4 regions of the Bacillus cereus group sp. BfR-BA-01316 genome follow, and region 1 is predicted to be linked to each of the others. Evidence: riboswitches for the same ligand, from Rfam matches in the RefSeq annotation. Region 1 holds a riboswitch; each other region holds the start of a gene.

Region 1 (3,136 bases):
ACGACAAGTCCGCTTAGTACATCGTTATGCCCGCCTAAATATTTAGTTGCGCTATGAAGGACGATGTTTGCACCTTCTGTTAATGGTTGCTGTATATAAGGTGTATAGAACGTGTTATCTACAATAAGAAGTAGTCCGTGCCTTTTCGCTACACTTGCTACATTGGCGATATCAGTTACTTGCATTAATGGATTAGTCGGTGTTTCTATGAAAATAGCCTTCGTTTGAGATGTGATTGCTTGCTCAATTTGTTTAATAGATTGTGTATCTACGTATCTACATCGAATATTCCACTTGTCTTCATGTTCGGAAAATAGACGATATGTTCCTCCGTATAAGTCTTCAGATACGATAAGCTCATCTCCGGAACGGAATAGTGAAAGGACAAGGAGGACAGCCGCCATTCCTGAGCTACAGGCATACCCTTGCTCACCGATTTCTAAATCTGCAATTGCCTGTTCTAAAAGACCGCGAGTCGGATTTCCAGTTCTTGAATAGTCAAAGCCAGTAGATTTACCAATTCCTTCGTGACGATAAGCAGTTGAGAAATAAACAGGTGGATTAACAGTTCCTGTTGTAGCTTCGCTACGGTTCCCGATTTGTGCTAGTTTTGTTTCGATTGTTGACATGTGAAAATTCCCCCTTTTTAAAGTGAACGACTAAGTGAATTTAAAATAAAAAAAGCCTTCTAAGAAGAAGGCTTTCGGTTTGAATAGAGTCTTCTTCTCATCTGTCAAATCTTTCACAATTTGCTGGAATTAGCACCTTATTAACGAATGAATGTTAATGGTTGCTGAGGCGTCATAGGGCCAGTCCCTCTACCTCTCTAGATAAGAATGTTCGTATGAAATTTTTATTATGTTTTTAACTTTACAACAAAAGATAATTGAATTGCAACTTTATTTTAAATTATTTTTATTTTTCCGCAAGTGTCATTGACTTTTATTTTTGTGCATGCTAAATTTATTAAAAAATTAACAGACATTGTTAAAAGGGGAACGTATTTCCTTTTAGCTACATAAATAAAATAATAAAGACAAACTCTTATTGAGAGCGGTGGAGGGAAAGGCCCTGTGAAACCCGGCAACCTGCAAACTAAATGTTTGAAACGGTGCTAAAACCTGCAAAACGTGTGTTTTGCATAATAAGAGGAGGAACAATTATGTCCCCCTCTTCAAAGTGAAGAGGGGGTTTTTATATTGATAGAAATGAGGGAGATTCGTGAAATTACTAGATTTATTATCAAAAGGAATTGTAATAGGTGATGGAGCAGTTGGAACTTTATTACATTCGCATGGTTTACAAAGTAGTTTTGAAGAATTGAATTTGTCTGATCCGGACTTAATTATATCGATCCATAAACAATATGTAGCTGCTGGAGCGGATGTTATTCAAACGAATACGTATGGTGCGAATGAAGCGAAACTCCGCATGTATGGTCTAGAAAATCAAGTTGTCCAAATTAATAAAGCGGCAGTGAATATTGCGAAAGCATCGGTAACAGAGCGGAATGCAATTTTAGGGACAATTGGAGGTATGAAACATATTGGTGCTGTTACAACGACTGATATAGAGCGAGAATTTATGTTACTTGAGCAGGCAGGTGCTTTACTAGAAGAACAGGTTGATGGATTACTATTAGAAACTTTTTATGATGAATTTGAATTATTGCATGCCGTTAAAGTATTGCGTAAACAAACGAATATTCCGATTGTTGCTCAGTTAGCGTTACATGAGGCAGGTACGACTCAAAATGGGAATGATGTCAATGAAATATTAAAACAGCTTTTAGATTACGGTGCCAATGTTGTTGGATTGAACTGTCAACTGGGGCCACTTCATATGACGGAAGCTTTCAAAATGATATCGATTCCTCAAAATGGCTATTTATCAGCATATCCGAATGCAGGTCTTCCGAATTATGTGGAGGGGCGTTACGTATATGAGGGAAGTCCAGCATATTTTGAAGAGATGACACCAAAATTTATTGAACAAGGTATTCGTTTATTAGGTGGTTGTTGTGGTACTACCCCGGAACATATTGAAGGAATGAAACGTGCTATTGCAAATGTTGTACCTGTAATAGCAAAGGAGACGATTCAAAGGCCTACAGTGGTCCATACACATGAGAAGCGTTCGAGAGCTCATGTTACTCTCGCAGAGAAGGCAAAGAAACAAACGACAGTTGTAGTGGAATTAGATCCACCGAAAACTTTAGACACGCAGCGATTTTTTGAAGGGGCAAGAGCACTGAAAAGGGCTGGAGCGGATGCTATTACTCTAGCAGATAATTCATTAGCATCTCCTCGCGTTTCGAATATGGCTATGGGTGCATTATTAACGAAGCATGATATTCCGGTATTGACGCATTTAACGTGTAGAGATCATAACGTCATTGGACTGCAGTCTCATTTACTTGGATTATCAGCATTAGGTATGGAGGAAGTGTTAGCTTTAACTGGTGATCCAGCGCGCGTTGGTGATTTTCCAGGTGCAACTTCTGTATATGATTTGTCATCTATAGAGCTAATTAAAATGATTAAAGAGATGAACGACGGTCGCTCTATTTTAGGGAAATCAATTGGTCCGGCAACAAGATTTTCTGTCGGAGGGGCATTCAATCCTCATGTAAGGCATTTAAAAGCAGCGGTAAAACGAATGGAACGAAAAATTGATGCTGGAGCAGAATATTTCTTAACTCAGCCAATTTATGATGTAGCTTTAATTAAAGAAGTATACGAAGCGACAAAGCATTTGGAAGAACCTATCTTTATTGGAATTATGCCGTTAGTAAGTAAGCTGAACGCAGATTTTCTTCATTTTGAAGTGCCAGGTATTACTCTCCCTGAAGAGATAAGACAAAGAATGGATGGACATGAAACGAAAGAGGCAGCCATAGAGGAAGGAATTCGTATTTCACAAGAATTGATCGATGCGGCGATGAAATACTTTAACGGTATTTATCTTATTACACCGTTTTTAAAATATGAAATTACAGAACATCTCGTGAAATATGTGAGAGAAAAGCAAGAAGTGAAAGAAGGTATTAATTGATGAAACGAATAGAAGAGAGATTACAACATGAAATTTTAATATTAGATGGTGCAATGGGAACGATGATTCAGCAAGAAGATCT
Region 2 (3,136 bases), on a different contig from region 1:
TCCAGTTACACCTACGCGAACTACTTTCTCTTTCGCTCCTGCACTTGTGTCTCCACCTGTGCAGCCGCTTAAGGCTGTAATTCCTACAATCGCTGATAATGCAAATGCTAAAATTTTCTTCATTTTCTTTTCCCCTCTTCCTTTTTATGATCTGCGTAAAAAGACTTTCGCAAAGTAGTTTCCTAAATTTTGAGCTACCTGTACAAGAATAATAAGTAAAACGACCGTTACGAACATAACTGACGTATCAAAGCGTTGATAACCATATGTCATTGCTAAGTCACCAAGACCGCCACCACCGACAAGCCCAGCAACTGCAGAAAATTCAATTAAACCAACTGTCATAAACGTGACACCTAAGATTAATGGTGCTAAAGCTTCTGGCACGAGGATTTCAAAAACAATTCTAAGTGGTGAAGCGCCCATTGCTTGTGCTGCTTCAATTACCCCTTTCGGAACAGAAACAAGATTTGTTTCAACCATTCTAGCAATACCAATTGATGCAACTAACGTCATTGGGAAGATTGCTGCTGTTCCAATCGTCGTTCCAATAACACTTCTTGTTATCGGACTTAAAGCTACTAAAAAGATAATGAATGGAACCGGACGAATTGTATTAATTACGATATTAAGAATAGAAAAGACCCATTTGTTTTCTAAAAAGTTTCCTTTTCTCGTTACGTATAAAAGTAAACCTAGAGGTATACCAAGAATTGTAGCAAATATAAGGGTTACAATTACCATTAAGAGGGTATCCCCTGTCGCATCTAATATGCGAGGCCAAAATATACTCCAATCAACTCGCATGAGCTTCCACCTCCTTCAGCTGTACTTGCAGTCTTAGATGTTGTAATGCTTTTTGAATTTCTTTCTGTTCACCTTGTAGTTCTACAAGAAGATTTCCAAATAGCACATTTTGGAGTTCAATAATATTTCCGTAAAGAACATTTACATCGACGTTATAGTTTTTCGCAATATATGATAGTACAGGCTGCCCTGTCTCTTCCCCAGTAAAAGTCAGGCGATAAATCTGACCTCCGTTTTGAATTTTCGCTAGAACACTTTCTGGTAAGTGATCATTAATAACAGAGCGTACAAAATTTTGAGTTGTCTTTGTTTTTGGTTGTGTGAAAACATCAAACAGTTTTCCTTCTTCAATTACTTTTCCTTTTTCCATAACGGCTACACGGTGACAAATTTCTTTCACAACGTGCATTTCATGTGTAATAAGTAGAATCGTTAAATTGTACTCTCTATTTACTTTCTTTAATAAATTTAAAATTTCTGTCGTTGTTTCCGGATCTAAAGCTGATGTTGCCTCATCGCATATGAGAATATCTGGTGATGTCGCAAGTGCTCTTGCAATCCCAACACGCTGCTTTTGCCCCCCTGATAACTGTTCTGGATAATAGTTCGCTTTATCTTCTAAACCAACAAATTTTAGTAGTTCATTCACTCTTTCTTTTATCTCATTCTTCGGCAATTTCGCTAACCTTAATGGATAAGCAATGTTCCCAAACACCGTTCTTGAATTAAATAGATTAAAGCTTTGAAAAATCATTCCAATTCTTTGTCTTAGTTTCCGTAATTCTTTCGCCGATAATGATGTAATATCTTTATCATCTATTGAAATTGTTCCTGCAGTTGGTCTTTCTAACATATTTACTAAACGTAATAACGTACTCTTCCCTGCACCACTAAATCCGATAATGCCAAAAATTTCGCCCTTTTCAACTGACAACGTTACATCCTCCACGGCATGAACTGATTGTCCGCCTGATTCATATACTTTACTTACATTGTTAAAAGAAATCATTTTCTTCCCTCCTATATGCTGTAAAAACTTGAAGTAGAGCTTTCGAGATAAAATAAAAAGTGCTCTCCTTCTTATCAGTAATAAAGATAAGAAGGAGAGCACTTATATATGTACTCATTCACATCTTCTCATCTTCCAAGCCTTTATAGGCTTGCTGGAATTAGCACGGTATTAAAAAACCCGTTGCTGAGGTATCGTAGGGCCAGTCCCTCCACCTCTCTGGATAAGAGTGTATCGATTTAATTGTCATTATAGAACTCAGAATAATAAGAGTCAATACATTTTTTAGAAAAACATTAATTATCCCTCTATTAAAATTTTCAAATAAAAAATCACAATACAATAGTAATTTTTATAGTTATGTAAAATCCTCCTCACTCATACTTTTAAAAAGGAGAATCTTCTCTACTAATTGAATAACAGTATTTGAATATGAAATCGGAGGAAGATAAATATATGAAAACAGCCCTTTTGCTCATCGATATTCAAAATGATTATTTTCCAAATGGAAAGATGGAATTACGTAATCCAGTAGAAGCAAGTGAATATGCTAGTCAGCTACTACAACATTTTAGAATTAGAAACGAACCTATTTTTCATATCCAACATGTAGCTATAAAAAATGACGCTACTTTTTTCCTACCCAATACAGAAGGTGTCCATATTCACGAAAATGTCCGTCCACTTAGAAAGGAAACTGTTATACTGAAACACTATCCAAATAGCTTTCGAGAAACTGACCTTCTAGAGCGATTACAACGTTCAGAAATTGAGCACGTCGTAATTTGCGGAATGATGACCCATATGTGTATTGATGCTACAGTAAGGGCTGCTTTTGATTTTAGCTTTCATTGTACCGTTATACACGATGCTTGTGCGACAAAAGATCTTTCATTTAAAAACGCTACTATACCAGCTGTTTATATTCACAATGCAATTTTAGCGAGTTTAAATGTAGTATATGCAAATGTAATGAGTACCGAAGAATTTTTAACCACCTAAAAAAACACTCCTTTCAGTTAGCAAAACCGAAAGGAGTGTTCTCTTGTCGAACCATAGATTTTCTTTCAAATTGTATTATACAGGAAATTCTCAAAATGAATACTAAAAAATATGACTAATAAGTCAATTTTTCTCGTTGTTTTGTTTCTATTTTCATGTTTATCCCGATATTAATAGGGTTTAGCTGGTTTTAAATAACACATAGTAATATTTGGTAAATATTTCTCGGTTCAAATTAACTAGCTTCTATTATAGAGAGTTTCTCAAAAAGAAGAGATCTTCACAGACTGTGAAGATCTCTTCTACTATTTCTTATAA
Region 3 (3,136 bases), on a different contig from region 1:
GGGAATTAATATGACTTTAACAAGTTTAAAGGACTATACAACATTACATAACGGCGTGAAAATGCCTTGGTTCGGCTTAGGTGTTTTTAAAGTTGAAGATGGTACAGAAGTAATTGATTCTGTAAAAGCAGCTATAAAAAATGGATACCGTAGTATCGATACTGCTGCGATATATAAAAACGAAGAAGGCGTTGGACAGGCAATTCAAGAATCTGGTATTCCTCGTGAAGAGTTATTCATCACTTCAAAGGTTTGGAATAGTGATCAAGGTTACGAGTCAACATTACAAGCGTTTGAAACTACATTAGAAAAATTAGGTCTAGAATATTTAGATCTATACTTAGTACATTGGCCTGTAAAAGGAAAATACACTGAATCATGGAAAGCTTTAGAGCAGCTTTATAAAGATGGTCGTGTTCGTGCTATCGGTGTGAGTAATTTCCACATTCACCACTTACAAGACGTATTTGAAATTGCTGAAATTAAGCCAATAGTCAACCAAGTGGAATACCACCCTCGCTTAGCACAAGAAGAATTACATGCTTTCTGTAAAGAACATAACATCCAGCTTGAGGCTTGGTCACCATTAATGCAAGGACAACTACTGGATAATCCAACATTACAAGAAATTGCGACAAAATATAATAAATCAACTGCACAAGTTATTTTACGTTGGGATCTACAAAATGAAGTTGTGACAATCCCTAAGTCTATTAAAGAACACCGCATTATTGAAAATGCAAACATCTTCGACTTTGAATTAAGCTCGGATGATATGAAAGCAATTCAAGCTTTAAATGAAAATCATCGCGTTGGTCCAGATCCAGATAACTTTAACTTCTAGTAGGGAAACCACTGCCATATGCAGTGGTTTTTTTTATTTTTAATAAAACTGAAAATTTAAACTATACCCCATTTGATTGACACTTCATTATCTAAGGTGTAAGATTTCGAATTATCAAATAAACGCAAAAATTAATAAAATTCATTTGTTTACTCATTGTATCAAGAGAGGTGGAGGGACTGGCCCTTTGAAACCTCGGCAGCAGGTTCATTTTGAATACTGTGCCACTTCCTGCAAGCTTTATGCTTGAAAGATAGAATGAGGGACTTCGTTTATATACGGGTGCATAACTTGTACGTAAAAATCCCTCTTTCTCAATACGAAAAGAGGGATTTTTTATTTTTCATTGCCCTCATCATCATCCAATCTTATTAACTATTTAGGAGGAAAATCAAATGAAAAAGAAGTTTGTACCCAGTATTGCATCAGTTGTAGGAGTAAGTATTTTATTATCTGGTTGCGGTAGTTATAAAAACGAAGCGAGCGGAGCAAATGCAAAAGATGAGGCACCTAGTAAGCAAGTTTTAAACTTATCTTCACCTACTGAGATTCGAACAATGGATACGGCTCGTGCTACAGATACTGATTCTGGTCAAGTAATGAGAAACGTATTTGAGGGTTTATACAATCTTGGCGAGGGTAATAAACCTGTTCCTGGTGTCACAAAGTCTCATGAAGTGAGTAGCGATAAAACGAAATACACATTCCATTTACGAGATTCAAAATGGTCGAACGGCACACCTGTAACAGCGAAAGATTTTGTCTTCGCTTGGCAAAGAGCTGTTGATCCAGCAACAGCCTCTGAATATGCTTTTTTATTCTTTGATATTAAAAACGCTAAAAAAATTAACAGTAAAGAGCTTCCAGCCGATCAACTTGGTGTAAAAGCAATTGATGACCATACGTTTGAGGTAGAACTAGAGCGTCCTGTTCCATACTTTATTAGCTTAACGGCGTTCCCAACATTTCTACCAATCAACGAGGAATTTTTTAAAGCACAAGGTGATAAGTACGCTTTAGAAGATAACAAAATCTTGTACAACGGAGCTTTTACACTAAACGATTGGAAGCATGAACAAAGCTTTAAATTCAAGAAAAACCCTACCTATTGGGATAAAGATAATGTCAAACTCGAAGAAATCAATTTCAACGTTGTAAAAGAGAAATCAACGGAAGTAAATTTATTTGAATCAAAACAATTAGACCGTATAAAATTAACATCTGATTTCGTTGATAAGTATAAAAAAGATGGGAACTTTAAAGAACGTCCAAATGTAGGCGTACAATTTTTACGTATGAACCAACAAAACAAAGTGCTGCAAAACGTATCTGTACGCCAAGCCATCGATAAAGCAATTGATCAAAAATCCTTTGTAAATACGCTATTGAATGATGGCTCTACACCAGCGTACAGTCTCATTCCGAAAAAATTTGCGAAAGGGCCAGATGGAACAGACTTCCGCTCTGCGAACGGTGACTTAACGAAAACAGATACAAAATCCGCAAAGGAATTATGGAAAAAGGCAAAACAAGAACTTAGTTCTGAAAAAATAACATTAGAACTATTAACAAGTGACGGTGACCTTGAGAAGAAAACAGGAGAATTTTTAAAAGAACAACTAGAAAAGAACCTAGATGGCTTAACAGTTAATATAAAACCTCAGCCACGTAAGCAGCAGGTTTCATTATTATTAAAAGGTGAATATGAAATTGGAATTGACGGTTGGAGCCCTGACTTTGCTGATCCAATTACATTCCTTGAACTATTTACGACGAATAACCCTTACAACTTAGATCATTACTCTAATAAAGAGTTTGATGACACAATTGAAAAAGTTAAAACTACCTTGGCTGGTGATGAAAAAGCTCGCTGGGAGGCGTTACTAGCATCAGAGAAAATATTATTTAAGGACTCTGTTATCGCTCCTCTTTACCAAAAAGGAGAATCTTATCTAGAGCGTTCTTATGTAAAAGGAATTGTGCAAGTTGACTTTGCAGGCCAGTTAAACTTCAAGTGGGCAAAAATCGAAAATTAGATTAATAGAAACAGATTCCCCGATACAAGGAAATCTGTTTCTTAATATATTATTTTAAGAAATTAATACTCTGTTTTTTATTATTGACATATAGTTCTTTCCAGTGTTAATATTCTAAATAATCAAAGAAACGAAATATTTTACCACCAAAATGTAATGTCTACTAAGTTGAAACATATAACGACAGATTATAGTTCAACATGTATATACATATAGAACACCTGATTACCTATATACACATATTTATAATATGTTT
Region 4 (3,136 bases), on a different contig from region 1:
CAGTACTTTGTAGCTCTTTCTGTACCTCTTCTGGAATTTTAGCTGCAAATGCGCTATTTACAAATTTCTTCGTTGTTACATGTTGTGGATTTGTGAAAATATCTTTTACGGTTCCACTTTCAACGACAGATCCATGTTCCATTACAGCAACTTGGTCACATATACGCTGGATGACATTCATTTCGTGTGTAATTAGCAAAATCGTAATTCCGATTTCTTCGTTGATCTTTAATAATAAATCAAGAATAGAATCGGTCGTTTCCGGATCTAATGCGCTTGTTGCTTCATCACTTAATAAAACTTCAGGCTCATGAGATAGTGCGCGGGCGATCGCTACACGTTGTTTTTGACCACCAGATAATTCACTTGGATAGGCATCTTTTTTATTAAAGAGATCAACAATGCGTAAATACTTTTCTACCCTTTTTTCAATTTCATTTTTTGGAAGACCAGATAGACGTAAGGGTAGTGCGATGTTTTCATAAACGGTAACGGTTTTAAGTAAATTGAATCCTTGAAAAATCATGCCGATTTTTTGTCTCGCTTTTGCGAGTTCTTTCGTCGATAAGGTTGTTAAATCTTGATCGTTTACAATGATATTTCCTGTCGTTGGTTTTTCTAATAAATTTACACAGCGAATTAATGTACTTTTACCAGCGCCGCTATATCCGATGATTCCAAATACTTCGCTCTTCTTTACTTTAAGGGAAGTTGGTTTAAGAGCCTCAACATTCCCTTTTTTTGTTGAGAATACTTTGGAAATATTTTTCAATTCAATCATTATAGTCAGCTCCTACCAAGACGGTAAAACAGAACCATCGAATTTTTTCTCAATGAAATCTTTTACTTCTTTAGATTGATAAGCTTTCTTTAATTTATTTACAACAGCATCATCTTTATTTTCAGTACGAACAACGACCCAGTTCACATAGGGTGAATCTTTTCCCTCGCGGAAAATAGAATCTTTTGCGGGACTTAATTTTGCACCTAATGCAAAGTTTGTATTAATCGCAGCCGCCTTTACTTCACTTAGCTGCGTTGGTAATTGAGATGCCTCTAATTCAATAATTTTTAAATTTTTTGGATTTTCAATTACATCTTTTGCAGTCGCTTTTTCTGTAGCTTTTGGATCGATTTTTAAAACCCCTGCTTTTTCAAATAGCTTTAAAGCACGCAGCTCATTTGTTGGGTCATTTGGGACAGCAATTGCGTCGCCCTCTTTTAATTCTTTTACATCTTTTAAGTTTTTAGAGTATATACCCATAGGGAATGTTACTGTGGAAAATACTTCAGTTAATTTCATATTACGTTCAGCTTTAAATACGTCTAAATAAGATTTAGTTTGGTAGCTATTTACATCGAGGCTTTTTTCATCTAAAGATACGTTTGGTGCTACATAATCATTAAATATCTTTACATCGATTTGGAGGCCATCTTTTGCTGCAACTTCTTTCACCTTTTCAAAAATTTGTTCATGCGGTCCGCCTGTTACACCAACGGTAATCTTTTTCTCATCTAATGCTTTTACCTCTTTATCAGAATTAGCACCACATGCGCCTAACAATAATACAGCTCCACTTACAATACTTAATAATACCTTTTTCATTTATAATTCCTCCTTAATATGCGTTCTAAAATAAAAAGCACCTCTCAAAAATAAGAGAGGTGCCGAATAGACGAAATAGGTTCCTCTCTTATCTTCCAAAACGAAAATCGTTCTGCAGGAATTAGCACCTTAGCTTATACGTTATAAGCTCGGTTGCCGGGCATCATCGGGCCAGTCCCTCCGCCACTCTTGATAAGAGTATGTGTATTTAGTTTTTAAATATGGTACTAATAGTAAATCTTACAAAAAGAATTGTCAATATTATTTTCTGAATATATTTTATTTTAAGGTAATCGAAACATTGCCTTTCTTATGTCCCATCTCTACATACGTATGAGCTTCTGAAACTTCTTCCAATCGGTAAGTTCTATCAATAACAGGTTTTAGCTTTTCTGTTTCAGCTAGTTGTTTTAATAGGCTCATATCGTCTTTACTGACCTTTGCCATTGTTCCATTAACAGATACGTATTTTCCATTAGGCGTTAATGCTTTTTCACAAAGGGATTTTTTATACTTTCCAACTGCATCAAATATTATATCGTAGCACTCGCCTCGTTCAGTAAAATCTTCTTTCGTATAATCAATTGCGTTATCAGCCCCTAAAGATTTTACTAGCTCAAAATTTGAATTACTACAAACAGCTGTAACAGTCGCGCCGAAATATATAGCAAGTTGCACAGCGGCGGTACCTACTGATCCGGAGGCGCCATATATAAGTACTTGCTGTCCTTTTTTTATGTGTCCTTTTCTCAAAAAATGTAATGCTGAAGTTCCGCCGAAAGGAATAACTGCAGCTTCCTCATACGTCACATTGGTAGGTTTTAATGCTATCAATCCGCTTTCATGTACACATGTGTATTCAGCATAACCACCAACGTTAAGTCCTGTTAATGCAAAGATGTGATCTCCCTTTTTGAATTGAGTCACATCTGTTCCTATTTCTTCAACCTCTCCAGCTAATTCTACTCCAAGTATAGGTTTTCTCGGTTTTCTAAGCCCTAATACAAGTCGCATAGGAATCCAAAATAAAAGTGGACTAGTTAAAGCTTCGCATTCTACAATCGCCAGTTGTTACACTTGTTGCGTGAATCTTAACTAATACTTCATTCTTTTTAGGAGTAGGTTTCTTTACGTCTTGAAGCTTGAGAACGTTAGGTGGCCCGTATTTTGTGCAAATAATTGCTTTCATAGCAACCTCCTGAATTAAGTTATTTTCCTCTACATCATATTTAAATGTTTTTTTAATCATGCTTATGGTTTCACTTCATAATAAGTAAAAGAAAGATAGTTCTTTTTTAGAGTGTAGTATTTTCCTTTTAAGAAAGTAGGTACAATAAGAATAGAGAGAAGTACTAGTGAGATTAGAATTTCAAACGAGGAGAGTGCCATTTGAAAAAAAGAAAAATAGCGGTTGTAATTGTAGCGTATACAGTGTTGCTCACGACATCTATATATACATACAAAGAGCAACTGGATCATCCTATTATGAGTGATGTAGGGAAGTTGCTTCCAACGAAAATTAAACGTGTT

The links. A riboswitch is a leader RNA that binds a small molecule or an ion and turns the genes downstream of it on or off. The one in region 1 is predicted to bind S-adenosylmethionine.
Positions count from the first base shown of each region.
Region 2: linked by a shared signal. The riboswitch ahead of MR071_RS10455 (methionine ABC transporter ATP-binding protein) and the one ahead of MR071_RS02270 (bifunctional homocysteine S-methyltransferase/methylenetetrahydrofolate reductase) in region 1 are both predicted to bind S-adenosylmethionine.
Region 3: linked by a shared signal. The riboswitch ahead of MR071_RS14555 (peptide ABC transporter substrate-binding protein) and the one ahead of MR071_RS02270 (bifunctional homocysteine S-methyltransferase/methylenetetrahydrofolate reductase) in region 1 are both predicted to bind S-adenosylmethionine.
Region 4: linked by a shared signal. The riboswitch ahead of MR071_RS14645 (MetQ/NlpA family ABC transporter substrate-binding protein) and the one ahead of MR071_RS02270 (bifunctional homocysteine S-methyltransferase/methylenetetrahydrofolate reductase) in region 1 are both predicted to bind S-adenosylmethionine.

Region 1 is NZ_JAKUGX010000002.1:110,055-113,190, reverse strand. It holds gene metI (cystathionine gamma-synthase/O-acetylhomoserine thiolyase) at 1-629, opposite strand, end outside; SAM riboswitch class I at 724-837, opposite strand; SAM riboswitch class I at 1,042-1,151, shown strand; gene MR071_RS02270 (bifunctional homocysteine S-methyltransferase/methylenetetrahydrofolate reductase) at 1,222-3,054, shown strand; gene metH (methionine synthase) at 3,054-3,136, shown strand, end outside.
Region 2 is NZ_JAKUGX010000010.1:25,136-28,271, reverse strand. It holds gene MR071_RS10465 (MetQ/NlpA family ABC transporter substrate-binding protein) at 1-123, opposite strand, end outside; gene MR071_RS10460 (methionine ABC transporter permease) at 145-807, opposite strand; gene MR071_RS10455 (methionine ABC transporter ATP-binding protein) at 797-1,816, opposite strand; SAM riboswitch class I at 1,942-2,046, opposite strand; gene MR071_RS10450 (cysteine hydrolase family protein) at 2,249-2,818, shown strand; gene pruA (L-glutamate gamma-semialdehyde dehydrogenase) at 3,131-3,136, opposite strand, start outside.
Region 3 is NZ_JAKUGX010000017.1:54,151-57,286, forward strand. It holds gene proC (pyrroline-5-carboxylate reductase) at 1-9, shown strand, start outside; gene MR071_RS14550 (aldo/keto reductase) at 11-844, shown strand; SAM riboswitch class I at 1,000-1,104, shown strand; gene MR071_RS14555 (peptide ABC transporter substrate-binding protein) at 1,240-2,880, shown strand.
Region 4 is NZ_JAKUGX010000017.1:73,125-76,260, reverse strand. It holds gene MR071_RS14650 (methionine ABC transporter ATP-binding protein) at 1-781, opposite strand, end outside; gene MR071_RS14645 (MetQ/NlpA family ABC transporter substrate-binding protein) at 794-1,606, opposite strand; SAM riboswitch class I at 1,692-1,805, opposite strand; partial or broken gene MR071_RS14640 (NAD(P)-dependent alcohol dehydrogenase) at 1,886-2,795, opposite strand; gene MR071_RS14635 (FAD-binding oxidoreductase) at 2,996-3,136, shown strand, end outside.